2 regions of the Companilactobacillus ginsenosidimutans genome follow, and region 2 is predicted to be linked to the other one. Evidence: predicted binding sites of a transcription regulator. Region 2 holds the regulator's gene; the other holds the start of a gene.
The links. Region 2 encodes LexA, which represses DNA repair genes until DNA is damaged. Its sites were predicted from a motif close to CNAACANNTGTTNG; they were not measured.
Positions count from the first base shown of each region.

Region 1: the regulator LexA is predicted to act here: its motif matches at 1,578-1,591, upstream of parE (DNA topoisomerase IV subunit B).

Region 1 is NZ_CP012034.1:463,233-479,114, reverse strand. Features, by position in the region: gene parE (DNA topoisomerase IV subunit B) at 1-1,507, opposite strand, end outside; gene plsY (glycerol-3-phosphate 1-O-acyltransferase PlsY) at 1,730-2,374, shown strand; gene ABM34_RS02565 (aldose 1-epimerase family protein) at 2,393-3,268, opposite strand; gene hslU (ATP-dependent protease ATPase subunit HslU) at 3,280-4,719, opposite strand; gene hslV (HslVU peptidase proteolytic subunit) at 4,733-5,257, opposite strand; gene xerC (tyrosine recombinase XerC) at 5,273-6,172, opposite strand; gene topA (type I DNA topoisomerase) at 6,172-8,253, opposite strand; gene dprA (DNA-processing protein DprA) at 8,374-9,192, opposite strand; gene ABM34_RS02535 (ribonuclease HII) at 9,232-10,002, opposite strand; gene ylqF (ribosome biogenesis GTPase YlqF) at 9,992-10,843, opposite strand; gene ABM34_RS02525 (YozE family protein) at 10,853-11,077, opposite strand; gene ABM34_RS02520 (YpmS family protein) at 11,087-11,689, opposite strand; gene ABM34_RS02515 (DUF459 domain-containing protein) at 11,693-12,565, opposite strand; gene ABM34_RS02510 (DegV family protein) at 12,609-13,451, opposite strand; gene trhA (PAQR family membrane homeostasis protein TrhA) at 13,577-14,254, shown strand; gene ABM34_RS02500 (dihydrofolate reductase) at 14,240-14,737, opposite strand; gene ABM34_RS02495 (thymidylate synthase) at 14,757-15,707, opposite strand; gene ABM34_RS02490 (ABC-F family ATP-binding cassette domain-containing protein) at 15,716-15,882, opposite strand, start outside.
Region 2 is NZ_CP012034.1:636,634-652,515, forward strand. Features, by position in the region: gene ABM34_RS03265 (GIY-YIG nuclease family protein) at 1-57, opposite strand, end outside; gene ABM34_RS03270 (tRNA1(Val) (adenine(37)-N6)-methyltransferase) at 50-772, opposite strand; gene ABM34_RS03275 (lysophospholipid acyltransferase family protein) at 815-1,453, shown strand; gene purD (phosphoribosylamine--glycine ligase) at 1,471-2,733, opposite strand; gene purH (bifunctional phosphoribosylaminoimidazolecarboxamide formyltransferase/IMP cyclohydrolase) at 2,750-4,297, opposite strand; gene purN (phosphoribosylglycinamide formyltransferase) at 4,316-4,879, opposite strand; gene purM (phosphoribosylformylglycinamidine cyclo-ligase) at 4,876-5,910, opposite strand; gene purF (amidophosphoribosyltransferase) at 5,934-7,352, opposite strand; gene purL (phosphoribosylformylglycinamidine synthase subunit PurL) at 7,337-9,550, opposite strand; gene purQ (phosphoribosylformylglycinamidine synthase subunit PurQ) at 9,551-10,228, opposite strand; gene purS (phosphoribosylformylglycinamidine synthase subunit PurS) at 10,228-10,482, opposite strand; gene purC (phosphoribosylaminoimidazolesuccinocarboxamide synthase) at 10,485-11,192, opposite strand; gene purK (5-(carboxyamino)imidazole ribonucleotide synthase) at 11,201-12,328, opposite strand; gene purE (5-(carboxyamino)imidazole ribonucleotide mutase) at 12,321-12,806, opposite strand; gene ABM34_RS03335 (YneF family protein) at 13,039-13,260, opposite strand; gene ABM34_RS03340 (DUF896 domain-containing protein) at 13,321-13,563, opposite strand; gene lexA (transcriptional repressor LexA) at 13,652-14,275, shown strand; gene rplS (50S ribosomal protein L19) at 14,363-14,716, opposite strand; gene trmD (tRNA (guanosine(37)-N1)-methyltransferase TrmD) at 14,832-15,560, opposite strand; gene rimM (ribosome maturation factor RimM) at 15,560-15,882, opposite strand, start outside.

The DNA.
Region 1 (15,882 bases), 170 kb from region 2:
CATCGGTCATAATAATAACTTTGTCATAATTCCGGTCTTCCAATTTAAAATCAGCACCGACACCGGCACCAATTGTATAGATCATTGTATTAATTTCTTCGTTTTTATAAATATCTTCTAGTTTAGCTTTTTGAGTATTTAATACTTTACCACGCAATGGAAGAATTGCTTGGAACTTACGATCTCGTCCTTGCTTTGCTGAACCACCGGCAGAATCACCCTCGACTAAGAAAATTTCATTTTTCTTGGCGTCTTTTGATTGAGCTGGCGTTAGTTTACCAGATAGTAGGCCATCTGTTTTCTTGTTTTTCTTACCATTACGAGTAGATTCTCTAGCTTTACGTGCTGCATTACGTGCCTCACGCGCCTTTAGAGCCTTTTTAACTAATGTTTGGGCCTGTTCCCCATTCTCCATCAAATAAAAGCTCATCTGCTCATATACAAGCTGATCAACAGCCGCACGTGCTTGAGGAGTGCCAAGTTTACCCTTCGTCTGACCTTCAAATTGAAGTATCTCCTCAGGTATCCGAACTGAAATGATCGCAGAAAGTCCCTCTCGGACATCGCTACCTTCAAGATTCTTACTATTTTCCTTTAAAAGACCAACTTTACGAGCATAATCATTGAAAGCCTTAGTCAATCCAGACTTCATTCCGGCTTCATGAGTACCACCATCAGCAGTACGAACATTATTAACGAACGAGATAATATTCTCAGAATATCCATCATTGTATTGACCAGAAAATTCAATCTCAATTTGAGAATTGTCACCCTCAATGTAAAAAATATTTCCAAGAGTATCTTTATCCTCATTCAAGTACTTAACGAATGACTGAATACCATCTTCATAATGGAATATTTCTTCACGAGGTTCTTCTCCTCGCTTGTCAGTAATTGTGAATTTAACTCCCTTGAGTAAGAAAGCTGACTCACGTAATCTTTCAGCAAGTGTGTCAAAATTGAATTTTGTAGTTTGAAAAATTGTTGAATCAGGCTTGAAACTAATAGTAGTACCACTAGATTCTTTAGTCTTTCCAGTCATCTTAAGTGTTCCAACTGGATGGCCACCTTTTTCAAATCTTTCTTCGTAAACTTTTCCATCACGAACAACACGGACAGTCATCCATTCGGATAAAGCATTTACAACTGAAGAACCAACACCATGTAGTCCACCAGATGTCTTGTAACTATTTTCGGAGAATTTACCACCAGCGTGAAGTACAGTTAAGATAACTTCAATCGTTGGTTTTCCAGATGAATGCATCCCCGTTGGCATACCACGACCGTGGTCGACAACAGTAATACTTCCATCATGATTAATTGATACATTTATTTCCTTACCAAATCCAGATAGAGCTTCATCGACAGCATTGTCGACAATTTCATAAACCAAGTGGTGTAGTCCACGAGTATCGGTTGAACCAATGTACATACCTGGACGTTTACGAACAGCTTCTAATCCTTCAAGGATTTGAATCGAAGAATCATCATATGATGATTTAGGCATTTAAATCATTCCTTTTTTAAATTAGCTTGATAACAGTTGTTAATTATATCATGGATATTCAAAAGTAAAGCAAACATATGTTCAAAAAGAAATCTAATTTTTGGTAATGATTCACAATTATCTAAATTTTTAATCAAAAAACAGTTATTATTAACAATAGTAATGGTTAAAATAGTTCAAAGGACCTATACTTAGATAAAATTAGAATGAGAGCGTGATCATATGTTTTTAGCTAAACTCTTCATCTGTATAATTCTAGCATACCTGATTGGTTCATTCCCTACGGCATACATTGTGGGAAAAGTTTTCTTCCGCAAAAATATTTTTGACTTCGGTAGTGGTAATGTTGGTACAACCAATGCCTATCGAGTTTTTGGACCAATCGCTGGTACTGGAGTACTATTTGCGGATATTCTTAAGGGAACATTAGGAGCATTCTTACCGATATTCATTGGTTTAGATCGTCCTTGGATGTTGTTTGTAGGTTTATTCGCAGTCATTGGGCATGTATTTTCTATCTTTCTAAAATTCAAAGGTGGAAAAGCAGTTGCAACTAGTGCCGGAATTTTATTAGCTTACAGTCCAATACTTTTCTTAGTTTGCTTTGCTTGTTTTGCACTTATAGTTTATCTAACCAGTATGGTCAGTGTCGCAAGTTTAATAACCATAGTTGTCTTTACACTTGCTTCACTCTTCTTACATGATTGGATATTAACGTCAGTTGCCTGTGTGGTAACAATAATTATTTATGTCAAACACATCCCTAATATCAAACGATTACTGAAGGGTAAAGAGAATTTGGTTTCAATTGGTTTGGCATATCAGCGTCAACAGAAAAATAAATCTCAAAATAAAAACGACCATTAAGGTCGTTTTTTTATTTTGCTATTTAAATGAAATACTGTAGTAAGCTTCAAACTTATCTTCAGGATCAAGTGTATTGATTCCGTATTTAGTAGTTAATTGATGGTCAGTATCGATTTTGTCCGCAATACCCCACCAGGGCTCAATACAAACAAAATCGCCTTGAGTAGGATACTGAGACCAGATACCAACAAACTTTGCGTTACCCGTATCTAAATTGATCTTATGATCAGTTTTATCGCTACTGATAGTGATGACTGTTGGTTCACTAAGACTGTAAATAATCGCATCGTCCACAAATTCTTCATGGGTTAAATTAAAATCTTGATTATCCACCCTTTTTTCTTGGCTCAGATCAATATTAGCATCTTTTAAACTAATTCTAGAGCGAGCAGCTTTAGGAGTTAGACTAACTTTAAAATCTTCGTAAGACAGTCCCTTTACAAAAGGAACTGCAAATCCAGGATGAGCACCAACAGCAAAATACATTGTCTGCTCCGAATCTTTATTTTTAACAATATAACTAACTTGTAATGTATCCTTCACCAATTGATAAATTACCTGAAGTTTGAAGTGAAATGGATAAACTGAGTATGACTCTTGATCATCTTCTAAACTCAAAATGAGTTTACTATCAGTTTGAGACTCAATTTCAAAGTCTTTATCACGAGCAAATCCGTGTTGAGACATTTGAAATTTTTGATCATTGTAATAATAATGATCTCCATTAAGTCTACCCACAATTGGAAAGAGTACTGGTGCGTGTCGATTCCACACTTCAGGATCAGCTTGCCAAATAAGTTCTTGATTAGCTTGATTCTGAATACTAATAATCTCTGCACCGGATGATTTTACTTTTATACTTAAAAAATCATTCTGAATCGAATAGACTTCCATGTTTTTCACCTCTATAGGATATAGCGTGAAAGATCAGTATCAGAAACAATCTTACCGACTTGTTCCTTAACATATTCACGTGTAATTGTAATGTCTCCCATTTGCATATCTGGACCTTCAAATAAAATATCGGCTAAGAGTTTTTCTAGTACTGTTGATAGTCTTCTTGCACCAATATTTTGATTAGTATTATTCAAATCAAATGCCACTTTAGCAATTTCTTCAACGGCTTCTTTAGTAAATACTAAGTTAATGCCATCAGCCTTAGTTAAAGCCACGTATTGTTTAGTTAAAGCATTATCAGGTTTTGTAAGGATTTGAATAAAGTCATCTTCAGTTAAGTCCTTAAGTTCAACTCGAATTGGGAAACGACCTTGAAGTTCAGCAATCAAATCACTTGGTTTACTCTCAGCGAAAGCACCAGAACCAATGAATAGAATATGGTCTGTACGAACAGCACCATATTTAGTATTGATCTGAGAACCTTCAACAATAGGCAAAATGTCACGTTGAACACCTTCACGTGAAACCTCACCAGATGTCTTCTTATCACCAGCAGTAATTTTATCAAACTCATCAATAAAGATAATTCCTTTATTTTCAGTCTTTTCGATAGCTGCTTGATAAATTTCATCATGATCAACACGTTTAGCTGATTCTTCTTGAATCAATGCTTCACGAGCGTCTTTAACAGGAAGTGTTCGAGAAATCATTTTCTTTGGAATGATTGAATCCATCATACTACTCATATCAATACCCATGTTTGCCATTTGGTCATTCATAGGATTAGCTTTGCGTGATTCCTCAACTTGGATAGTAACTTCCTTGTCTTCAAGAAGTCCTTGATCAAGTTGTTCTTTAACACTTAATCGTTTATTGGCAACATCATCAGTAACGTCACGACCTTCATCAGGGTCATCATTACCAGCTTGTGTACCAGGTCTTAACATGTCACCCAAATTACTTGAGTTACCCATGTTGGTTAACATTGACATAAAATCGTTCATGCCATTTTCTTGTTTTTGTTCTTTTTTAATTGCGGGAACAAGTAATTTAACTAATTTTTTGTCAACTTTACGGCTAACCTCTGGTCTGATTTCGTCAAATTTTTCCTTTTCTTCCATGGTTACAGCAACATCAACCAAGTCACGAACCATTGACTCAACATCACGGCCTACATAACCAACTTCTGTAAATTTAGTAGCTTCAACTTTTACAAAAGGTGCCTTAACGATTTTTGCTAATCTTCTGGCAATTTCAGTTTTACCAACACCAGTAGGTCCAATCATTAATAGGTTTTTAGGAGTGATTTCTTGTTGCATCTTATCAGGAACTTGCATACGACGATAGCGGTTGTACAAAGCAATCGCAACAGATTTTTTAGCCTCGTCTTGTCCAATAATAAATTTGTCTAATTGTTCAACTATTTGTTTTGGAGTTAAGTTATCCATCTATGAATCTCCTCTAGAATTTGTCTGTAATGATATTTTGGTTTGTAAAAATATCGATTCCTGAAGCAATACTTACACCCTCACGTGCAATTTCTTCAGCAGTCATATCCTTAGCATGTCTTTGCATAGCAACTGCAGCTGCTTGAGCAAAGTTACCACCTGAACCGATTGAAATAACATCTTCATCAGGTTCGATAACTTCACCACTACCTGAAATTAACAAAACATTATCTTTATCCAAGGCAATTAACATTGCTTCAAGTTTTTGAAGTTGTGGATCTTTTCTCCAATCTTGCGCCAATTCAACAGCAGCACGCTTCAAATTACCTGAATAAGCTTTTAACTTCTTTTCAAGCCAATCTTGAAGTGTCATAGCATCAGCGACACCACCAGCGAATCCGATAATGACTTGATCATCAAAGATACGTCTGATTTTGTGAGCAGAACCCTTCATAATGAATTTTTCACTAAGAGTGACTTGTCCGTCACCAGCAATTGCAGTCTTTCCGTTATGCTTTACAGCTAAAATAGTTGTCATAAAAGTATATCCTCTCTATCTTGGAAAATATTTTTTATAGTCTTTTTGTAAATGTTCCATTGTTACATGCGTATAGATTTGTGTTGTCGATAAACTTGAGTGACCTAACATTTCTTGTACAGTTCTCAAATCAGCTCCATTATCCAACAAATGAGTGGCAAAAGTATGTCGAATCATATGCGGATGAATATCGGCTGTCAGACTAGTTTTCTTAATAATCTTGTCCAGAATATATTCAATCCCACGACTGGTAATTTGCTTACCATGATTATTAATAAATACAAAGTCATGTTGTTCTTCATACTTTGTCATTATTTTCATCCTAGCGTCATCTAAGTACTTGCGTAGAGCCGATTGTGAATACTCTCCAAACGGAACGTAGCGGTCCTTATCACCTTTACCGTGAATCAAAACAATTCCATTATTAAAGTCCAATTGCGAAATTGTCAGATTTGCACATTCACTGACACGCATCCCTGTCGCATATAACAATTCTAACAAAGCTGAGTTCCTTTGTGAAAGGAGATCATCGCCTTTTACAGCTTCAAATAGTTGTTCCATCTCTTTTTCATAAAAGAATCGTGGTAGTTTTCTTCCTTTTCGTCTCAATTGAACTAGTTCGAATGGATTATTTTTTACAAAATTATTTCTCACTAGAAAATTATAAAACGAACGTAATGATGAAATACGTCGAGCAATCGTATCATCAGAATATTTTTTTTCATCCATAAATGTTAAGTAAGTCTCAACATCAAATCGGTCTACAGGAGTAAAACCTTGGAACCCGCCATTTTCATTCAGGGATTCGATGAAATTCTTTATATCCTCTAAATATGATTTCTTTGTATCATCAGAATAATGCCGATTAACAACTAAATAATCGACAAACTTGTCTACCAAATCTTGTTCAATCATTATTTTTGAACTGCTTCTTCGTAGTCTCCATTAGGACAGATGACTTGACGGCCACCCTTGACCTTCTTTTCAACCAAATAATGTTGGTCCTTAGGACAATTTCTGCCAATTGGCTTATCCCATGATACAAAGTCACAGTCAGGATATCTAGAACAACCATAGAAGATACGATTCTTCTTTGATTTTCTTTCGATAACTTGGCCTTTTTTACATACGGGACATGTAACACCAATTTCCTTAACGATTGGCTTAGTATTACGACAATCTGGGAAACGTGAACATGCATAAAATTTACCATATCTACCAAGCTTGATTACCATTGGTGCCCCACAAATATCACAATCGATTCCCGCAGGTTCATCTTTAATTTGGACTTTTTCAATGGTATCTTCAGCAGACTTGAGTTCTTTTTCAAATGGACGATAGTAGCGATCAACAACTTTGACCCAGTCTTCTTTACCCTCTTCGATATGATCAAGTTCATCCTCAAGATTGGCCGTGAAATCAACGTTAACGATATCAGGGAAGTAGTCTTGAATTAGATTATCAACAATTCCACCGAGTTCAGTTGGCTCAAAACTTTTACCATTCAATTTGACGTAATAACGTCTTTGAATTGTATCAATTGTTGGTGCATAAGTTGATGGACGGCCAACACCGTTTTCTTCCAAAGCTTTAACTAATGAAGCTTCAGTGTAACGTGCTGGTGGCTGAGTGAAATGTTGTGATGGATCATTTGATTGAAGTTGAACCTTATCACCCTCGTTAATGTCAGGTAAAATATTATCCTTCTTGCCATTTTCAGCAGTACTTTGATAAACCTTTTGATAACCTTCAAACTTCAATTTTGATCCGTTAGCACGGAACATTACATTATTTTGAGTAATATCAACTGTCATAGTGTCGAACACAGCAGGTGTCATTTGACTTGCTGTGAATCTTGACCATATCAAGTCATACAAACGATATTGATCACGACTCAAAATCTCTTTCAATGATTTAGGAGTGCGGTAAACAGAAGATGGACGGATAGCTTCATGGGCATCTTGTGCACCTTCTTGGTTCTTATCGTTTCTCATCTTTACAGCTGCAAATGGTTCGCCATATTCTTCATGGATGAACTTAGATGCTTCTGCTTGTGCAATTTTTGAAATACGTTTTGAATCAGTACGCATATAAGTGATTAAACCAACAGTTCCTTCTTTACGACCAAGGTTAATTCCTTCATATAACTGTTGGGCAATCATCATAGTTTTTCTAGTTTTAAAATTAAGCTTACGGTTGGCTTCTTGTTGTAATGAACTAGTTGTAAAAGGTGCAGCAGGGAATCTTTTACGTTCCTTCTTAGTAACTTTCTCGACATCGAAATCATCTTTCTTATCGATCTGTCCTAAGATCTCTTGAACTTTATCATTATTTTTGAGCTCAACCTTTTTATGATTTACACCATAAAAGTTGGCCTTAAACTTACTCTTCTTATGTTTGAATGTTGATTCAATCGTCCAATATTCTTCTGGAACGAATTTCTTAATTGAATTCTCACGTTCGATAACTAACTTCAAAGCGATTGATTGCACACGACCAGCACTCAATCCCTTTTTAACTTTTGCCCATAAAATAGGAGAAATTGAATAACCAACTAATCTGTCCAATACACGTCTTGCTTGTTGTGCATCGACAAGGTTCATATCAATACTTCTTGGACTCTTAAAAGCTTGTTTTACAGTATCTTTAGTAATTTCGTTAAAGACAACTCGGTTCTTTCCATCTACATCTAATCCAAGTAAATGGGAAACATGCCAGGCAATTGCCTCGCCTTCACGATCCGGATCGGCTGCGAGATAAACTCTTTTAGCTTTCTTTGCTTCTTTTTTTAAATCTTTAATAACAGGGCCTTTACCACGAATTGAAATATATTTTGGTTCATAATTGTGGTCAACATCGACACCCATTTGACTCTTTGGTAGATCACGCACGTGACCTAAACTTGCGACAACGTGATAATTTCTACCAAGATATTTCTCGATAGTTTTTGCTTTAGATGGTGACTCAACAATCACCAGATTTTTTGATGTTGGCACGTAGACGTGCTCCTTTCTGAATAACTAAAGTTCAATTAAAAAACTGAACTAATATTAAATATGAATTTTTGTTTTGTCAATCAAATAATACATTTAATTTGATATTTTCGAAAGCGTTTGCTAAATTTCATTAAAATTAATTAACGGAATTGCACCTTCTTGTATGAGTTTATTACATCCAGCAGACGGACTTGAATCAATTCGACCAGGAATAGCATAAACGTCACGATTGGAATCCAGTGCTAATTCAGCAGTAATTAACGCACCACTACGTAACTTAGCCTCAGTAACAACAACTTTCTGACAAAGTCCAGCAATTATACGATTCCTCTGTGGAAAATGCCAACGATTAATTTTACTCCCGGGCGGATATTCACTCAGAAGCAATCCTTGTTGGCCAATCGTATTCTGTAATTGCTGATTTTCTTTAGGATAAGAAATTTCCAATGAGCTACCAATTACAGCAATTGTTTTACCTGAATTATTTAAGGCTGCCATATGAGCCCATGAATCGACTCCTCTGGCTAAACCACTCACGATTGTGTATCGGTCTACTAACTTTGGAACTAGTCCTTGAACACAGCCATGACTATAACTAGTTGCATTCCTAGAACCAACAATAGCCAAACATGAAGTTAAAAGCAAATTTTTATTTCCACGATAAAACAGAATTGCCGGCGGATTATAAATATTTCGCAATTGTTCTGGGTAATAATCATCCAAATAATTTATTGCTAAAATGTTTGAGCTATCTGCTTTGCTTAATAATAGAAGAAACTGGTTAAATTTCTCTGGTTCCAGCTCTCGATGCAAATATGCTAGTCCTGCAGATTCTATATTTGGGCTCGAAAAAGAAAGCTTAATAATATGTAATAAGTGTTTATTTGAAACCATCTGTGTCATCCGACAACGAATCAAAAAGTCATGCATTTTTCCCATAAAAAAACCACCTCGTAAAATAAATTACGCAAGTGGTAGTTAATATGACTTTAAAATATCTTTCACTGGTGAAAAGCTTTCACGATGAATCGGTGTTTTTCCAAATTTTTCTAATGCTTGTAAGTGTTCCTTCGTACCATATCCATCATTATGTGCAAACCCAAATTCTGGATATAACCGATCATACTCCATCATCAACCTATCTCTGGCAACTTTAGCAACAATACTAGCTGCCCCAATTGACAAAGATTTTGAATCACCTTTAATCAATTTAGTTTGAGGAATATCAACTGGTATAGTCATTGCATCAACTAAAATATGATCTGGTTTCAGGTACAAATTATTAATTGCATCGCCCATTACTAATTCAGTTGCATGATAAATATTTTCTTTATCAATTAGGTGTGGAGATCCAACAGCAACACTGATATCAATAGCTTGAGAACAAATTTGGCGATACAATTCACTGCGTTTTTGACTGCTGAGTTTTTTTGAATCATCCACCTCATACAACGTATTATCATGGGGCAAAACCACAGCTGCTGTGACAACTGGACCTGCTAATGGTCCACGTCCGACCTCGTCGACACCTGCAACAAATAAATTGCGATCCCAGAAAGGCAATTCAAGACGTTCCTTAAGTTCAAATTTTTCAAGCAACAAGGCTTGTTTTTCTTTAGCTTTGTAATATTGTCCAAGTAACTTTTGGACACCTTTTCTCGAATCGCTTTTCAAAGATTCCAACTCTGATTCTGAGGGATGAGATCTCAAAATATCTTTGACATCATTAACAGTCAAACTATTCTTCATAAAACTCTCCAGGAATATCAAAGGTAATTCTTCCAAATTTCAAATTACGTACATCCATGATTACGCGTCGTGCAGCGCGATCATAGTCTTCTTTATATCCAAATTTTTTAGTCAAATTCATCAACAATTCTGCAGTTGTATGATTATTTACATCCGACTTATCCAGATCATAGACAGACATAATTCTGTCCAAATAATTCGTCTGTAAAAAGTTCAATGCAAAAATTGCCACATCATCTGGCGGATAAATTTTATCTTTGATTGCACCTGACAATGCTAATTTCATTCCTACCTTGGGATCAGTGATTTTTGGCCATAAAATACCGGGAGTATCGAGTAAATCAATACCATAGTTAGTCTTTAACCAATTTTGATTTTTAGTAACTCCTGGTTTGTTACCAGTAACAGCAACATTCTTACCAACCATTTTATTTAAAATTGTTGATTTACCGACATTAGGAATTCCAACACACATTGCTTTAATTTGATAATTTTTCACGCCATTACGTTCATATTTATCAATTTTATCAGCAAGCTCAGATCTGATTAGTGAATTCAACTTTGCCAATTTATTATGTTTGGCATCGGATTCAATTGATGCGGTACCTTCTTGCTTATAGTTCAAGATCCAATCATTGGTCAGCTTAGGATCAGCCAAATCAGCTTTATTCAAAATAATAATATGTTTTTTCTGATTAATAATTTGTTCCAAAATTGGATTTCTTGATGAATATGGTAGCCTTGCATCGACGATTTCTAGCACGATGTCGACTACTTTCAAACGTTCTTGAACTTGGTTTTTGGCCTTGTTCATATGACCGGGATACCATTGTAGGACCATACTTATCACCTATTTTCTGTCTGTGTCTTTATATTTAGCATACGCTTCGTCAAAAATTGTCATCGCTGGCAAGTATCCAGCATTTAATTCTAAGTATTCTGATAATTTTTCGTAATCCTCTTCTTGCTTTGGAAATGATTGATCACGAAAGGCGTTATTAGCAAACTCTGCCTCGGGTTCTACACTTTCAGGATTTCGAAGTGTCATCAGAAATTGGTAAAAGCTCCTTCTCATTTCGTACCTCTATTTATCTTCATTATCCGTCATTTTCTTGTTCATGACATCAAAAACTAATTTATCGTGCTTCAAATCTAATTGTCTAGCTCTGATACTATATCCTTCTTTGGTTGTAAACTTTGTAAACTTCAAGAGGATTGTTTTATCCTTACTGTTTACGTCAACCCAAGTAGGAATTTTAAAACTATTTTTAGCATAGTTCATTACAAATTTGATTGGTAGCGATAAAGCTCCAACTTTAATTTTTTTTGCTTTTAAAAGTACATCCCCATTGGTTTTTGCATAAGGTTCCATTTCCAGATCAAAATGAATCTTTGATCCTAAAAATCCAATTTGACCAGACAAAACCGCGTCCTTTTTCAAATTAAATTGATATTCAGCTTTACCATTATTTAAGGTGTGTTCCAAATAGTAGGCAGACATTTCATTTGCCTGCTTCTTATTCATGTTAACAGTGAATACCTTTTGATCTTTATCCTCAATTTTAGAAGTGACTTTATAAGTCTCATTTGGTGCAGAGAATATTTTGGCACCGATAAAACCAGTAAAAACAATAATTAATGCAAATAAAACAATAAAAGCGTACATCCAATAATTTTTCTTTTTCATATATTACTTATATAACCATTCTTTCTTGGTATTTTGTATCTCATCAAAAACTTTAGCAGTCATCATATCATAACCCTTTGCATTTGGGTGAAAATGGTCATCATTTGATAGGTAGGGATTGATACCCGTCTTTTGTGCCTTTTTATCTGCATAATTAGTTTGATATAGGTTATTAATGTCAACATAGTAAGTATCATTGACGGAACTGGCAACTTGAGCAGAGCCCTTCCCCCAATTGACAAAGGCAGTTTGAGCATCTTTGACATTAGATAAATAAATACTAAAGGGATTATATATTCCAATTAAATAAATTGGTGCTGAAGCATTATAATGTCTGATATCTGCTAATAAGACTCCGAGTCTTTGATCAAAAGCTTGTTGTTCTGTAGCAATATCTTTTCCTGTTAAATCCATGCCTTTTTTCTTTAGCAGATGCATAAAATCATTTCCACCGACGGTAACGGTAATAATGTCTGCATCGGGCAAGGCTTTATGGATTTTTTGATCAAAAGATATTCGGTCAATAATTTGGCTACTTGTATTTCCAGAAACACCAAAATTTGCTGAGGTTGCCTTAACTTTATATTTTGAACCAACTTCTTTTTTTAGTCGAGTAACATAACCTCCACCAACTGACTTGGAATCGCCAATACCTTCCGTTAATGAATCACCAATGGCGACGATGCTAATATCTTTTTTCTTGGGTACAACTTTCTTTTTAATGCTGATTTTCTTAACTTTTTTTGTGGTAGTGTCTTTTTCTTGGGTGGTTTGGACAGATTCACTGTGGGTTTTTACAAAATAGTAACCTCCCCCGGCAACTACCAACAATAAAATAACTATCGTTGAAATGATCCAAACTGTTTTCTTCTTCATAATTAATCCAACTTTCAAAAAAAGCTGATGTTAAACATCAGCTTTATGCGGTATAAAATTCAATGGCAAATGCACCCGAACCAGCGTGAGTAGCAATAACCGGACTTGTCACTCTAATGAGTAGTGGAACATCAGGTACAATTTCTTCAAGTTGAGCCTTCAATTCATTAACATAATCCATATTATCAACATACGAGATGCCAATTGCTTTAATGTTTTTTAATTCTTTAACCTCAGCCATAACGTTCTTCATATATTTTTCGATTGTTTTACGACCACGGCCACGTTTTACTACGTCTAAACTGTTGTTTTTCAAAACCAAAACTAAATTTAAATTCAGAAGTGTTGATAATGTTCCGGCAAATCGACTCAAGCGACCGCCACGCAAAATATTTTCAATACTCGTCACTCCCATATACAAATAGGTGTGATCACGAATATTATTAATTGCTGACTTAATTTCGTCAACTGATTTGCCCTCTTTTGCTAACTTAGCTGCTTCAAGCACTTGAAATGCTAATGCACGATCAGTATATTCGGTATCAATTGCTTCAAAATTTCTATCAGTCATGTCACTAATTTGGCGTGCAGCATTTATCGTCCCACTAATTGCCTCAGTCATGTTTAATGACAAAATATCTGTGTAGTCATCAGGAACAGCATCAACAACTTCCATAAACGTACCAATTGATGGTTGGGAAGTCTTAGGTAATTCTTTGGAACTGTCCATCTTCTTAACGAATTCTTCTCTTGAAATATCAACACCATCAGTGTATGTATTACCATCGATCTCGATAGTCAAAGGAACAATACCAATATTGTTTTCTTTAATTTCCTCTTCAGTTAACTGAACTGAAGAATCAGTGATAATTTTAACCTTGCTCATATTCTCCCTCTTTCATAGGGTTTCCTTAATCTAATTGTTTAAATTATACCAGATTTAGTAATAATGTATTAACTTTACGATAAGTATTATACTGTACTTAAACAATTTGAAAGTTGGTTTACATTTTGAGCAAAAATGAAGTAACAAAAAATTCGCAAACCACAAAGTTTTCGCGGACGTATTTAATACTGAATGAAATATTCAGCGCCGTTACTCATGGTATTGGAATAATCCTGGCAGTATTCGCTGCAGTATTTCTATTAATTAAGGGTGCTAAAACTGGTGACCCCTTAACAATTACAGCATTCTCCATTTATGCATTTACATTGTTTTTCTTATATTTAAGTTCAACCTTATTTCATAGCTTATATTTTACAAAAGCAAAAGGCGTTTTCCAAATATTTGATCATAGTTCCATTTTCTTAATGATTGCTGGAACTTATACACCATATTGCCTAGTCGCACTCAAAAGCACACCATTTGCGATTACATTATTATCAATCATCTGGGCGTTAGCAATTGGTGGAATTCTTTATAAAATCTTCAATGTGGGTCGTTTCAAATATTTTGAAACATTGCTTTATGTCTTAATGGGTTGGGCAATCATTATTGCAATGAAGCCTTTATTTCACGCCATTGGCGCAGTCGGAACTTGGCTGCTTATCTTTGGTGGTATTGCTTTTACTCTTGGAGCATGTGTCTACTTAGTAAAAAACATGCGATTTGTTCACGTAATATGGCATATCTTTGTCATGTTAGGAACAGCACTCATGTTTTTCTCAGTATATTTATACGTTGGTTAAACGTTTGAAAGTTTCGAAGGTATATGGATAGATATTCTTATCGTCCATAATGCCTTCTTTTTTTTCGATTAATTTAAATTCATTATAGTTTATCTCAATCATTTTGGTGTCACCGTCAAAGCTATGATGAATTTTGGTGACAAACAAAGTATCAACATTATCTTTGAACATTTCAAAAATAGTTTTACCGCCAATTATCATAACTTGTTCATCAGGTGTAATCATATCAAGCAACTGTTGTTTAGTATTCACCAATAATGCAGGCTTTTGAACTCGGTAGCTTGAATCACGTGATATAACAATATTCTTACGATTTGGCAAAGGACCATTTGGAAAACTCTCATAGGTTTTTCTTCCCATAACAATAGTATTTCCAGTGGTGACGTCTTTAAATCGTTTCATATCGTTGGGAAGTTTCCATGGTAAGTGACCATTTATACCAATATTTCCTAAATCATCTTCCGCCCAAACAAATCCAATCATCTAAATTACCTCATTTATTTTAAACTGCCACAGGAGCCTTAATGGCGGGTTTTGGATCATATCCTTCTAGAGTTATATCTTTAACGTCTAGGTCAAAAATGCTTTTATCTGTATTTATTTTCAGCTGTGGACCTTCATTTGGGATTCTTGATAATTGTTCTTTTACTTGATCCAAATGGTTTAAGTAAATATGTGCATCTCCAAATGTATGAACAAATTCACCGACTTCTAGTCCAGTTTCTCTAGCAATTAAATGTGTCAATAATGCGTAACTAGCAATATTAAACGGAACGCCTAAAAACAAATCAGCACTTCTTTGGTAAAGCTGACATGATAATTTGCCATCATTTACGTAAAATTGAAACATTGTATGACAAGGAGGTAGCGCCATTGTTGGTACATCTTCAGGATTCCAGGCACTAACAATCATTCGTCTTGAATCAGGTGTATTTTTGATTTGATCGATCACGTTTTTGATTTGATCGATAAATCCACCTTCACGGGTCTGCCAGTGTCTCCATTGTGCTCCATAAACAAACCCTAGGTCACCATATTGCTTTGAAAATTTATCATCAGTCAAAATCAAATCGTCAAACTTCGATTTTTCTTCTTTATATTGCTTATTAAACTCTTCATCTACAAGACTTCGACGACCAAAATCTGTCATATCTGGGCCTGAATAGTCGCTGCTTTCAATATACTTTTTGAATGCCCACTCATCCCAAATATGATTTTTATGTTGTAACAAGAAACGGATGTTGGTGTCACCATGCAAGAACCACAATAATTCACTTTTAATGAGCCCAAACGGAACTTTTTTGGTTGTTAATAGTGGAAAGGACTTAGCAAGGTTAAATCTTGCCTGATAGCCAAATACACTAATTGTTCCCGTTCCAGTACGATCGTCCTTTTTATGACCATTATCTAAAACATATTTTAATAAATCTAAATATTGTTGTTCGTTATTCATTTTTTCTCCTAAACGAATTGGCTTAAATATTCCCAGCGTTCCATCAACTCGTCACCTTTTTTGTTAGCTTCGTCAAGTTGCTTTTGGAAATCCATTAGCTTCGTATAATCGTTGCTGTCATCATTTACTTGTGCTTCTAATTTGGAAATTTCATCATCAAGCTTCTCAATTTGAG
Region 2 (15,882 bases):
ATAGAAAGTTCCATCTGCGCATAATAATATATACACGAAATACCCTTTATCATTCATTTAATATATCTTTGGCCTCCTTTGTCAGCTTGTCACCGTCATACATTACTAAATCTGGCAAGACCTCTAGTGCAGCCGATTTAATAGTTTTGATAGCATCTACCAACACTAAATTGGCTATGCTGTCAGTTTGTGTTCTAACAAATCTTATTCTCTTGGGCTGTATCATGTTATTGTTCATTGCAGTCAACAAATCAGAAAGTCTATCCGGACGATAAACCATAAAAATATGAGCATTTTGCTTTAATAAAATCATTGAATTATGTAGTATTTCATTCAAATCAGTTTTGAGCTCGTGCCTTGCAATCGCCAAAACAGGGTTATCTTTTAATTTGGTATCAGATTTAGACTTGAAATATGGTGGGTTACAAACAATAGTATCAACAGTATCGTGGTCAATATATTTTTGAATGTTTTTCAAGTCATCATTAATGGAATAAACTTGTTCAGAAAGATTGTTTTCCTTGATGCTAAGTTTTGCCAAGTCCGCTAATTGCTTTTGTATTTCAACCAGGTAGATTTGAACTGGTGTTTCTGAAGCCAGTGTTAATCCAATTGCACCATTTCCAGAACAAAGATCAACCAACTTACCTTTTTTTGTAGGATTTACAAAATTATAGAGTAGAATTGTATCGAGATTGAATGAATACAGATCTTTATCTTGGTTTATTACAATTCCACTATTTGCTATAATATCTTTTGAGATTTTAGTCATGCTACACCTACTTAATAATTAATAATTGGGGGAAAATAGTACATGTTCTATAAGTTTATTCGACAAGTTGCACGTTTTGTCGTTTTCGTAGTGAACGGTCGATTCAAAATTATTGGAAAAGAAAACCTTCCAGACAAACCATATATAATTGTTGCACCTCATAGAACCTGGTGGGAACCAATCTTCTTTGCTCTGGCAATCTCACCTAAAGAAGCAACCTTTATGGCAAAAATTGAATTATTCAAAAATCCAATTTTACGATATATTCTGGTCCACGCTCATGCTTTCCCGGTAGACCGCAAACATCCAGGACCATCTGTAATCAAGACTCCTGTCAAGGCTCTGAAGAACAAGGGCCAAGTACTAATAATGTTCCCATCCGGAACTAGATATTCAGAAGAATTACGTGGAGGTGCCTCGTTAATTGCTAAATTATCAAAAGCACCATTGGTTCCAATGGTATATCAAGGACCACTTAAATTCTCTGATTTGTTAAAACACAAAAACGTAACTATTGGGGTTGGTCCTGAAATCGACTTTAATTTTAAAGCAAAACTAACTGATGAACAAACCCAAAAAGTTAACCAAGATATGGAAATTGCTTGGAAGCAAATTGATACAAACATTAATCCAGACTTTAAATATATTCCAGATCCACAAAAAAAGGAATTTGAAGATTAACTCTTCAAATTCCTTTTTTAGTTTGAATTATGTCCAATGTCTTTCCTGTAGAAAACATTCGTTGTGTCAACATTTTCCAAATATGAATAAACCTTATCTTGAGCATTTAATAATGTGTGTGCATGTGTATGAACCAGATACAATCGCCCACCGTCAGTAATAAGTTCACCATCATTTTCATTTACCCCAGCAAAATTTATTTCAAGCTGAGTGTCTGTGAACTGTTCCTTGGTTCCGATTGACTTGCCCATTTCAGGATTAGTTGGATATCCATTACTTGCAACAAAAACCCCCAGATCCAATCCGTGATCTCGCCAAGTAATATCATCAACATCTTCATTTAAAAGCAAATTATCGATTACTTTTGATAAATCTGATTTCAACCTTGGTAGTACTACTTCTGTCTCAGGATCACCAAATCGAACATTAAACTCAATTACACGTAGTCCATTTGCAGTCATGATTAGACCTGCGTAAAGAACGCCAGTATAACTAACTTCTTCAGCTTCCATTTGTCTAACAAAAGGCTTCAGAACGTGTTTGTATGCAGAATAGACGACATCGCTTGAAATGTTTTCAACTGGACAAACAGCACCCATTCCACCCGTGTTTAATCCTTGATCGCCATCCAAAGCACGTTTGTAGTCTTGCGCAATAGGCATTGGATAAAAGTTGGATCCATTTACAAATGCCATTAAAGAAAATTCTTCACCTTGAAGATATTCTTCAATAACTACCTTTTCTGTACCAAATTGATGATCTTTTAACAAATCATGGAGAACATCAATCGCAGCATCTAGACTCTCAACGATAAAAACACCTTTACCACTAGCTAATCCATTTGCCTTAATAACTATTGGAAATTTATCAGTTTTTTCAACATATTCGATTGCAAGTCCAAAGTCAGTAAACTCTTGAAAGAACGCCGTTGGGACATTTGCATTCTTCATCAAATTCTTCGTAAACGTTTTTGAACCCTCAATTTGAGCCGCTTTCTTATCAGGTCCAAAGATTCTTAACCCTCGTTCATGAAAATAATCAACAATACCTTCAACTAAAGGCTGTTCTGGACCGACGACAGTGTAGTTAACGTCATTTTCAATCGCAAAATCTGCTAATTTAGTAAATTCCATTTCATTAATTCCAACAGTCTGTATCCCAGAAAGCTTCATTCCCGCATTTCCTGGTGCGCAATACACATCGTTGTATCGATCAGACTTTTGCAGCGATTGACAAATGGCATCTTCTCTTGCGCCTGATCCAACTACTAATATTTTCATCTTTTCCTCCTAAGGATTAGTGCTTGAAGTGTCTTCTTCCTGTTGTAACCATTGCGATTCCATATTTGTTAGCCATATCAATCGAATCTTGATCGTGAATTGATCCACCTGGTTGAATAATTGCTGTAATTCCATGTTCTGCCGCAAATTCAACACAGTCATCCATTGGGAAGAATGCATCAGAACCCATAACAAACGGAGTTTTAACATTATCATTATCTTCTGCTTCCTGGATGGCAATTTTTGCTGAACCAATACGGTTCATTTGTCCTGCACCAATGCCCAGTGTCATATCAGTAGTTGTAACGGTAATTGCATTACTTTTGACGTGTTTAACAACTTTTTGAGCAAATAACAACGCTTTTTTCTCTTCATCAGTAGGTTGCTTTTCAGTCACAACTTCAAAATCATCGAAGCTATCAACTACTGTATCTCGTTCTTGAACCAAAGCACCGCCAAGCACTGATAAGAATTCATACTTGTCAGATTCTTTGACTTTGCTAAAGTCTAAGGTCATTAAACGAATATTCTTCTTACTTTCAAGTATCTCTAATGCTTTAGCTGAGAAGCTTGGTGCAATTACAATTTCCAAGAAAATATTATGCATTTCAGTAGCAATTTTTTCATCAACCTCGCGATTTACAACGACAATTCCACCAAAGATTGACATTGTATCAGCGGCATAAGCTTTTTGCCAAGCTGCATAAATATCATGATCATCAACACCAACGCCACAAGGATTCATATGTTTAAGTGCTACAACACATGGTGTGTCGAAGTCAGAAACAATTTTAATAGCGGCATCAGCATCACGAATGTTGTTGTATGAAAGTTCCTTACCGTGTAATTGCTTTGCAGACGCAATTGAATAGTCTGTCGACATTGAATTCTTATAGAATGCTGCAGCTTGATGTGAGTTCTCACCATAACGTAATGATTGCTTAAATTCTAATGGGATTGTCTTTGTTTCAGGAAATTCAATTCCTGAAATATCAGTTAAATAACCAGAAATAATTCCATCATATTCTGCAGTATGTCTAAATGCTTTAGCAGCAAGTTTTTGTCTAAATTCAACTTGTGTATCATCATCTTTTTTTATTTCTTCAAGTACTGAACTGTAATCGTCTTTGTCAACAACTACATATACACTTGCAAAGTTTTTTGATGCTGAACGTAACATTGAAGGACCACCGATATCAATTTGTTCAATTGCATCTGGTAACTCGACATCCCCTTTAGAAATTGTTTCTTTGAATGGATATAAGTTCACACATACTAGATCAATTGTATTGATTCCAAGTTTTTTCAAAGTATCCATATGTTCTTTATTTGAGCGTTTAGCAAGCAAACCTGCATGAACCTTAGGATGTAACGTTTTAACACGTCCATCAAGAATTTCTGGAAATCCTGTAACTTCATCAATTTCAGTTACATCAATTCCAGACTCTTGTAACTTTTTATAAGTTCCACCAGTTGAAATAATTGAATAACCTTCTTCAATTAATCCTTTAGCAAATTCTACAATTCCAGTTTTGTCTGAAACGCTGATAAGAGCATTTTTCATAATTTTTCACCCGTTTTATTATTTTTTTAATAATTCAAGTACAACTTCTGGATAGATCTTGTGCTCAGTTTCATGCACCCTTGCTTCCAAAGTATCAACAGTGTCGTCTTCATAAATTGGCACTGTTGCTTGCCTTATGATTGGACCCGTATCTACTCCATCATCTATGTAGTGAACAGTGACTCCTGTTTCTTTTTCACCTGCATTAAATGCTCTTTCAATTGACTCTAATCCTGAGTATTTTGGCAAAATTGATGGATGAATATTAATTATTTTAGATTGATATTTTGAAAGAAGCGTCGAAGTAATTACTTTCATATATCCTGCTAATAAAATATATTCGATGTCTAAGGCCGATAATTTATCAACGATTGCCTGTTCATACTCATGTCGATCTGAATAATTCTTCAATTGATTAACAAAAACCGGTATACCTCGTTGTCTAGCTTTGTCTAGCACGGGAGCATTCGGTTTATCACATACTAAGATGACAATATCCAACCCAGCAGTCTTGAGAGCTTCATCATCTGCCAGAGCTTCAAAATTTGTTCCGTTTCCAGATGCAAATACCGCTACTCTCATAATTTATCTCCCTTTAATTCGACTGAATCTTCGGTTTTGTCAACCACGACGCCAATCACGCTAGCCTGTTCACAACATTGATTAAGTGAATCCAAAACAATTTCAACTTGGTCTTCACTAACTGCAAGGACCATACCAATTCCCATATTGAAAATGTGATACATATCGTCAAGTTTTAAGCCACCATATTTTTTCACAACATCATAGATATCCGGTTTTTCCCAAGTATTAATATCTATCCGTGCCGCTAGATTATCTGGTAACGCTCGAGGAACATTCTCATAGAAACCTCCACCAGTTATATGAGCAATTCCATGTACCAAATGCTTCTCAAGAAGTGGAACAATCTCATTTGTATAAATTCTAGTCGGAGTCAATAAGACATCTCCAAGATTTTCAGTCGGCATTTCCGGTAAATGTGTCACATAATTAAATTCATTATCTTTGAAGAATATTTTTCGGATCAGTGAAAATCCATTGGAATGAAGTCCGCTTGATTTAATTCCAATAAGTTTATCGCCCTTTTTAACATTTGCTTTAGTTAAAATGTTTTCCTTTTCAACAATTCCAACTGCAAAACCTGCAAGATCATAATCTTTCTCACGATACATCCCTGGCATTTCGGCGGTTTCCCCACCAACGAGGTCAACTTGTCCAATTTCACAGCCAGAAATAATTCCCTTGAGTACTTCCTTGATCTTTCCGTCGACCTTACCAGTAGCGATGTAATCCATAAAATATTGTGGAGTTGCACCTTGAGCTAATAAATCATTCACACACATTGCGACACAATCAATCCCGACTGTGTCATATTTTTTACCTTCAATTGAAAGCATTAATTTTGTGCCGACACCATCATTTCCGGAAATTAAGACTGGATGTTTATATCCCTCAGGTATCTCATAAACTCCACCAAAGTTTCCAATATTAGCAGAGTTGGCTTTTTGTTTAGCTAAGTTTTGCTTAACGAAGTTGGATACTTCATATCCTGAATTAACATCAACCCCAGCTTTTTCATACGGATTGGTCATAAATTTCTCCTTTAAAGTATCAATTAAAAGTCTTCAGAAAGATTTTTTTCGTAGTCATATAGTGGCGTTGGATAATCACCGTTGAAGTATGAAAGATCTAATCCACTATAAGGAGCATCGTATTTCAATCCAATGGCTTCAATTAAACCTTCTTGGCTTAAAAATTCAAGAGAATCTGCACCAAATTGTTGACGCATTTCCTCATTACTTTTGTGTGCTGCAATCAATTCCTTACGATCTTGAATATCGATTCCGTAAAAACTTGGATATTTGAACTGCGGTGATGCAATTCTTAAATGAACTTCCGTAGCACCAGCATCTTTAAGGAGTTTGACGATAAATGCACAAGTTGTCCCACGAACAATTGAATCGTCAACAAGGACAACTCTCTTACCATCAACGACTCCTTTAACGGCTGCCAATTTTTGACGGACAGCTTTTTCCCGTAACTCTTGACTAGGTTGAATAAATTCACGACCCATGTATTGATTTTTGATTAATCCCATTTCATATGGCAAATCAATTCCTTCAGCATATCCACTCGCAGCTGAAAGTGACGAATTTGGTACACCAACAACGATGTCTGCATCAACTGGTTGTTCCCTAGCCAAAATTTTACCCATATGCTTTCTAGCTGTATGAACATTGATACCCAAGATATTAGAATCAGGACGGGCAAAGTAAATATATTCCATTGAACAAATGGCCATCTTTGTGTCAGTGGTCCAAGCGTCAACCGTAATGCCTTCGTCATTGATAATTGTTAATTCACCTGGTTTAATGTCTCGAATAAACTCAGCTTCCACTGCATCCAATGCACATGTCTCACTAGCGACTACATAGCCACCTTCGGGTAATCTACCAATTGATAAGGGTCTAAATCCATGTGAGTCTAATGCAAGAATCAATGAATCAGGCGTCAACATTAAATAGGCAAAGCCACCCTTAATTTGATTAAGGGATTCCTTAATACGCTCTATTTCAGTTGGTTTATCGGAATGACGAATAAGGTGCATCAAAACTTCTGAATCTGAACTAGATTTAAAAATATCTCCCTTTTGTTCCAACTCTTTTTTCAAAGTCAGAGCATTGGTTAAATTACCATTATGTGCTAGAGCAAATTGTTGATCTGTAAAATCAAACAATAGTGGTTGAACATTTTCAATCTTGTTGCTACCCGCTGTGGAATAACGCACATGACCAATGGCTGAATCGCCTTTTAACGATTCCAAAAGCGATGGTTTATAAAAAACCTGCGTTAATAATCCTAGGTTACGATATGAATTAAGTTTGCCATTGTCATTTGTTACAATTCCCGCACCTTCTTGACCACGATGCTGCAAACTATGTAAACCCAAGTATGTGAGATAGTTAGCGTTTTTAGCACCCCAAACTCCAAAAACTCCACATTCTTCATTTAATCCTTTTACTTCATTAAGCAAGGTATGGCCTCTTTCCAATTCTTAAGTGCATCTTCCAAATTCAATGCAGCACTCGAATCAATTGTTTTAAGTTGTAATTCGCGGCTGTCGGAGACTAGGCCCAAATACTCACAATTCCCATTAAATACTTTTTCGAATTCATTTTTATTCTCTTCTGAGACTGACACTAAAAATCTTCCTGGTGTTTCTGAGAAAACTTGACTTGTGGTTAAATTAGTTTCCACGTTAAATCCAAGCTGATTTTCAAATGATGCTTCTGCTAATGCAATTGCCAATCCGCCTTCAGAAATATCATGACAACTATTAATAAATCCAGCTTGAATAGATTTCAGTACATTTTCTTGAATTGATTTAATATTTTCCAAATCAATTGGATTCAACGCACCGGTTACATCGCCTGTTTGAAGGTTTTGAAGTTCAGATCCATTAAAGTCATCATTGGTACTTCCAATAACATAAATTGCATCATTAATATTTGTAAAACATTGGGTCCGAATATTGGAAATATCCTTCACCAAACCAACCATTCCAATCATTGGACTAGGATAAATGGCTTCTTCATTAAATTCGTTATAAAGTGAAACATTTCCTGAAATCACCGGTAATCCAAGTAATTCACATACTGAAGACATTCCTTCAACACTACGATTGAATTCCCAGAAAATTTCTGGTTTTTCGGGGTTACCATAATTCAGACAATCAGTAATTCCTAATGGTTCTGATCCAGATGCAATCAAATTAGCCGATGCTTCGATGATAGCGATTTGTCCGCCAATATAAGGATCCACAAAAACCAATTTGGAATTTCCATCATTAGTCATAGCTAAAGCTTTTTTTGTACCACGAACGCGTACCACAGCTGCATCACTTCCAGGCTTAACAACGGTGTTAGCTTTAATTTGAGAATCATATGTACTATAGAAATACTCCTTGGAGGCGATATTCGGTTGTTTCAACATATCCATCCAAGTGCTCTCTAATGATTTGATTACGGGAACATACTGGCTTTTATAATTTTCTGTCATTAATCGTTTTGGAGTTTCTCCATCACGAACATACTCTGGTGAATCATCGACTAATCCTGCAACAGGAATATCTGTCACCAATTCTCCATGTTGATAAATTTTATATTGTCGATCAGTAGTAACTTTTCCAATAACTACCGCGTCTAATCCAGCATCCTTGAAAAACTTCAAAATATTATCTTTATGTTCCGGTTTTGCACAAAGTACCATTCGTTCTTGAGATTCTGAGAGCATTATTTCATAAGGAGTCATATTTTCTTCACGTTGAGGAACTTGATCAAGCTCCAAAATGAGTCCACTTTCAGCTTTAGAAGCCATTTCAGCAGTTGAAGAAACTAGTCCAGCAGCACCCATATCTTGAATACCCATGATCCAATCAGAATGTTCTTGAACCAATTCGATACACGCATCCATCAAGAGTTTTTCCATAAACGGATCTCCAACTTGAACTGCTGATCTCTGTGACATACTGTCGTCAGTAAATTCGTCTGATGCAAAAGTTGCACCATGAATACCATCACGACCGGTTTTAGCACCAACATATATGATTAAATTATCTTCACCTGAGGCTTTACCATACTTAATGTCAGAATTATTAATTAATCCAACACACATTGCATTGACAACTGGATTATTTTTATAACGAGCTTGGAACGAAATTTCACCACCGACAGTTGGAATACCAATACAATTACCATAACCGCCGATACCGGCTACAATCTCATTTGCCAAATATTTAGTATGCTCATTGTCAATATTGCCAAACTTCAAACTATTTAGCATCGCAATTGGAGTTGCACCCATGGAAAAAATATCACGAATGATTCCACCAACACCTGTGGCAGCGCCTTGATATGGTTCAACTGCTGAGGGATGGTTATGACTTTCAGCCTTAAATACAACTGCTTGATTATCATCAATGTCAATAATTCCAGCATCTTCACCAGGGCCTGCTAGAACACGTTTGCCCTTATTTGGAAATTTTCGAAGAACATTTTTAGAATTCTTATATGAGCAATGTTCACTCCACATAACTGAAAACAAGCCAGCTTCAGTGTAATTAGGAAGTCGATGAAGAATTTCATCAGTAATTATTTTAAATTCTGATTCGCTCAATCCCCATGCACGATATAGTTTTTCTTCACTTATCATTGTGGCTGTTGGTTCTGTCATTTATAGATTCACCCTATCCATATGATTTTTTAATATCGATTGAAACATCTTGATTCCGTCATCTGATCCTACTAATTTTTCCAAAGCACGTTCAGGATGCGGCATCATTCCGAGGACATTCTTCTCTTTGTTTGTAATACCCGCGATTTGATCAACACTTCCATTAATGTCTTCTTCATATCGAAAAACGATTTGATTATTTTGTTTCAAATCTTTCAATGTAGACTGATCACAGTAGTAATTTCCTTCACCATGGGCAACGGGAATATCGATAACTTCATCTTTTGCATATTCTGTTGTGAAAATAGTCTGATTATTTTCAACGACAAGTTGTACAGTTTCACAAATAAATCTATTATGATTATTTTTAATCAATGCCCCTGGTAACAAACCAATTTCTGTAAGTATCTGAAATCCATTACAAATTCCTAAAACTGGTTTCCCTTCAGACGCCATACGTTTGATTTCAGGAATTATTGGTGCATGTGCAGCAATTGCACCACTTCTCAAATAATCGCCATACGAGAAGCCACCAGGGATAAGAACAGCATCGAAACCTTCGAGTGACTCACTTTGAAAGTTCACCATTTCGACCTCTGTTCCAATCCCGTCTTTTATCGCATAATAAAGGTCTTTATCACAGTTTGATCCAGGAAAAACAATAACTGCAAATTTCATTAAATTGCCTCCGATTCGACAAACTCATATCTATAAGTCTCCATATTGGGATTTGCTAGTAATCCATCACAAATCTTTTCAATATCGTCTTTTACTTTTGGAGAATTCTCATCGACTGTGATTTCAAAATACTTACCCATACGAATTTCGTGAACGTCACTGAATCCCATACCGTGGACAGCTTTTTTAACGGCTTCACCTTGAGGATCTAGAATTGATTTCTTATAGGTTACATATACCTTTACTAAAGTCATTATTATTTGGCTCCTTCTAATCGGTTAAGTACTTTTTTATAGGTTTCAACTAAGTCGGCTTCGTCTTTACGAAAAACATCCTTGTCGAGCGATTGATGCGTAGATTTATCCCAGAGACGGCAATTATCTGGTGAGAATTCGTCAATAAGAATAATCTGGCCATCTACTCGTCCAAATTCAAGTTTGAAATCGACTAAATCTAAATCATCCTTATTGAATAACGCAACTAGCAAATCATTAATTTTAAGAGTTTGTTTCTTGATGTAATCAAGTTCATCCCCACTCGCAATTTCCAAAGATTCAATCTGATCGTCGTTGATGAATGGATCATTTAAAGCATCACTCTTGTAATAAAATTCTATGATAGGTTTAGCTAAGTTCTTGCCAGCTTCCAAATCAAATTTTTTTGCAAAACTACCAGCAATTTTGTTTCTCAAAACAACCTCGACTGGAATTAACTCTGTTTTTAAGACCAATTGTTCGTGATCTGAAACATTTTTTACCAAGTGGGTGGTAATTCCGTTTTCAATTAAATATTCAAAAATATAAGAGGATATTTGGCAATTTAACTTTCCTTTTCCAGGAATTTGTTCTTTTCGAACTCCGTTAAATGCTGTTGCTTGATCTTTGTAAACAATGAGTAATTCTGAATCATTATCAGTTGCAAACACGTCTTTAGCTTTTCCTGAATAAATAAGTTTATCTGACATCGTTTCTCCTATATGTCCCAAAGGGAATTTTCTTTAATTTGTTGTTTTGCATATTTAACGTCGTCTGACAGGATTGTAATATGTCCCATCTTCCGATTAAAGAGTGCTTCTTCCTTACCATAATCATGGAAATACCATTCTGAATGAGTAATAATTTGTTTTTTTGCATTTCCCAAATGTTGGCCCAATAAATTGACCATGATTGCCGGCTTGAATTGAACCACTTGTGGCATTGGCCATCCACAAATACCAAGGATATGAGTATCAAATTGAGAAACATTACATGCCTCTATTGTTAAATGTCCTGAATTATGAGGACGCGGAGCAATTTCATTAACGAAAACTTGGTGGTCTTTTGAAATAAAGAATTCAATGCACATCGTACCGACAAGTTCCAAGTCACTGGCAATTTTTCTTGCTATAGAAATACATTCCGCATCTGTTTCAGGTCGAATATCTGCGGGACAACTACTTGTATGAAGAATATTATCGCGATGTTCATTTTCAATGACAGGGAACACTGAATGTTCACCGTTAACATTTGCGGAAATTACAACCGATACTTCCTTCCACAAATCAATTTTTTCTTCTAAAATACATGGGCCATACGACAGCAATTCTTCAGCATCATCTTCATCAAAAGAATTGCTGTTAAGAATCATTTGACCTTTGCCATCGTACCCACCTTCAACTGTTTTCAAAATGGACGGGTAGCCAACTTTATCAATTGCTGTTTCAAGGTCTTTTACAGAATGAACAATTGCATGATTGGCAACAGGAAAATCATTTTCAGCTAAAAACGTTTTTTCCCTAATTCTATTCTGTGTAACAATCAAAGCTTTCGTACCCTGTGGTATGTCACAGTAATATTTGGCTTTTCCAATAGTCTCTGCATCAACATTTTCGAATTCATAAGTGATCAGATCGCAATCTTTAGCTAATTTCAAAATTGCTCCCAAGTCACCATAATCAGCAATTATTTGTTCATCAGAAACTTGTCCCGCTGGACTATTTGAAGTTGGATCTAGAACTATGACTTTGAATCCTTTCTCTTTGGCAGACTGAGCCATCATTTGTCCCAATTGGCCACCGCCGATAATTCCAATTGTCTCCCCTGGAAAATGAATTTTATCCAAATTGTTTCCCACTTTCTAATGAATTATTTCGCATCGTTTCCTTATATTGCTTCAGAGATTCTAAATACGAAGAATTATTTAAAGCACATATCTTTGTGGCCATTAATGCAGCATTGGTTGCTCCAGCCTTGCCTATTGCCATGGTTGCAACTGGAACTCCACCCGGCATTTGAACGATTGATAATAGAGAGTCCATACCTTTAAGTGCATGGGATTCTACAGGCACACCAATAACCGGTATGTTCGTTGTTGCAGCAACCATACCAGGTAAGTGTGCGGCACCGCCGGCACCCGCAATAATAACTTTGTATCCGGCATTTTCAGCATTCGTACCAAAATCAATCATTTCTTGAGGCATCCTGTGTGCTGAGATAACATGTACGGAATATTTAACGTTGAGTTCTTTCAAAACATCAATTGTGTTTTGCATAGTCGATAAGTCTGAAATTGAACCCATAATTACTGCTACATCTGTCATAAGCCATCTTCTTCCTTTAAGCATATATAAAGTGTAACAAGATTAATTTTCATTATCAAGAAATTGACGTATATTATTGTTTATTTTTTTATTATTGTTCGTTTATTTTGACTTATAAATTCATATAAAAAAAATAATATAATAATTGTTCGTATTTTACTGTTATTTTATCATGAATATAAAAAAATCCCGATACGATAAATTCGTATCGGGATATAAAATAAGTTATTAATTATTTTTCTTTCTTTTGTTGTGCTTTCATTGATGCCATAACTTGGTTAAGTTTCTTCTGTGAAGGCTTTTGTCCCATTTGTGCCATCATTTGTTTGATCATATCAGCACTGATTGGCGGATTGTCTTGAAAATACTTTTTCATATACCATCTGGCAACGAAAAATCCGATTACGACTCCGGCTAACACACCGATGATCGCAGCGATAACTATTGGCCACATATTCTTCTCACCCTTTCCATACTTATCTAATACTACATAAATTTACGTCTAATTTAAAGTCTAATCGTCTCTTAGACCCTTTTCTCTTTGAATTTTACGAACTTTTTCAGGTGTAACTTCTTTTCCCTCTTTATCGAATACTCTCATCATTTCAATTTGGGATTTGAAACCTGCTCTAAAGTTTTCCAAATACTCTTTACGAAGGGCACGTTGCTCCTCTTCTTCTTCTTTGGTAATTGTTCTATCTTTGGCTTTATGAGCTAAATCATTTAGCTTTTCAACTAAAGTTTCATTCTTTGTCATATTTGTCACCCCATAACCGAACACTTGTTTGAATTATACCTTTTACTTTGATACAATCTATTTAAGATATTAACAATGAGGTGTTCTAATGTCAAAAAACGAAGGATCAAAACAAACTCAAATACTTGAGTGCATCCACGACTACTTAGACGAACATGGTTATCCGCCAACGGTTCGTGAAATTTGTGAAGCAGTTGATCTTTCTTCAACTTCTACTGTCCACGGTCATTTATCTCGCTTAGAGAAAAAAGGATATATTCAAAGAGATCCAACTAAACCACGTGCACTTGAATTGACAATTTCAGGGCTTAATTTAATAGGTATAAAATCAAAAGAGATTCCTATTATTGGTACAGTTGCAGCTGGACAACCAATTTCCGCAGAACAGGATTTTGAAGGTACTTTCCCTATCCCACCTGACTTATCACGTGATTCTGGTGAATTATTCATGCTCAAAATTCATGGCGAAAGTATGATCAACGTTGGTATCCTAGATGGTGATCAAGTTATTGTCCATGAACAAAATACCGCAAACAATGGTGAAATCGTCATTGCAATGACTGAAGACATTGAAGCCACATGTAAGAGATTTTACGCAGAGAATGGGCACTATAGACTTCAACCGGAAAATGATACCATGGATCCTATTATCTTAGAAAATGTTGAAATCGTCGGTAAAGTCGTTGGTCTTTATAGACCTCAAATATTCTAAACGTTATCACACCATCTGGTGTGATTTTTTTTGACAATTGGACACAAAAAAAAGACTTGCGTATGCAAGTCTTTTAAATTGTCATGACTAGATGTCACGACGACGTTCTTTAATACGTGCAGCTTTACCTGTACGATCACGAAGAAAGTATAGTTTACTACGACGTACACGACCATATCTAACAACATCGACTTTATCAACACGAGGTGTGTTAAGTGGGAATGTTCTTTCAACACCAACACCACTTGACATCTTACGAACTGTATAAGTTTCGCTGATACCTGTACCGTGTTTCTTGATTACGACACCTTCGAATAACTGAATACGTTCACGAGTTCCTTCAACAACCTTAGCATGGACACGAACTGTGTCACCAGCGCGGAATTCTGGAATGTCAGAACGTAATTGTTCTTTTGTAATTGCTTGAATTAATGGCTTCATTAATTTTTTCTCCCTATCCGACACTCATACATATCTTTATCTAATACACAGCGGAATATCGTTAATTGTGTTTAAACACTTCTAATATACTACATTATTTGTGATTACTTGTAAACTACATTTCTGAACGAATTTCACGAAGTAACTTCTCTTCTTCCTTTGTCAGATCAATAGTTTCGAGCAAATCAGGACGTCTTATTAAAGTTTTTCTCAACGACTCTTTTAAACGCCAAATTCTAATTTTTTCATGATTACCACTTGTTAATACCTCTGGTACTTCTTTACCACGAAAATCGGCTGGACGGGTATATTGTGGATATTCAAGTAATCCATGCGAGAACGACTCTTCCTCTGCTGAAAAATTATTACCGAGAACACCGGGAACAAATCGCATCGTAGCGTCAATCATACTCATTGTAGGTAATTCTCCACCTGTGAGAATGTAGTCCCCAATCGACACCTCATCAGTAACTAAATCTTTAATACGCTCGTCAAAGCCCTCGTAGTGTCCGCAAATGAATACTAACTGCTCTTCTTTTGCAAATGATTGGGCCATTTTTGTATCAAATGTTTTACCTGCAGGATCTAAAAGAACGACCCTTTTTTTACCAGGATTCTCCGTTTCCAAATAACTCATCGCATCATAAATTGGTTGAGCTTGTAAAAGCATCCCCGCTCCACCACCATAAGGGGTATCGTCAACATGATGCTGCTTATTAGTTGTAAAGTCACGGAAATCAATTACTTGTAAATTGAGCAACCCTTTTTCTTGAGCTTTGCCAATTACAGATTCATTCAAAGCATCAAACATTCTTGGAAATATACTTAATATTGAAATATCCATTAGTCTATCAATCCATCCGGAAGATCAACATTGATAACTTTGTTATCAATATCGACTTTTTTTACTACATCTTCGATATACGGAATAAGTACTTCATCATACTTTGGACCTTTAACCACCCAAACGTCGTTAGGACCCAATTCCATAATCTCTGTCACCTTACCAATTTCGCCTAGCTTTTCATCAACAACCGGCAAGCCAACAATCTGACTATATAAAAATTCACCTTCAGCCAACTCAGGCTTTATTTCATTAGAAGTAAACAACTCGTTACCTTTGTATTGTTCAACGTCATTAATATTATCGAATCCTTTGAATTTCA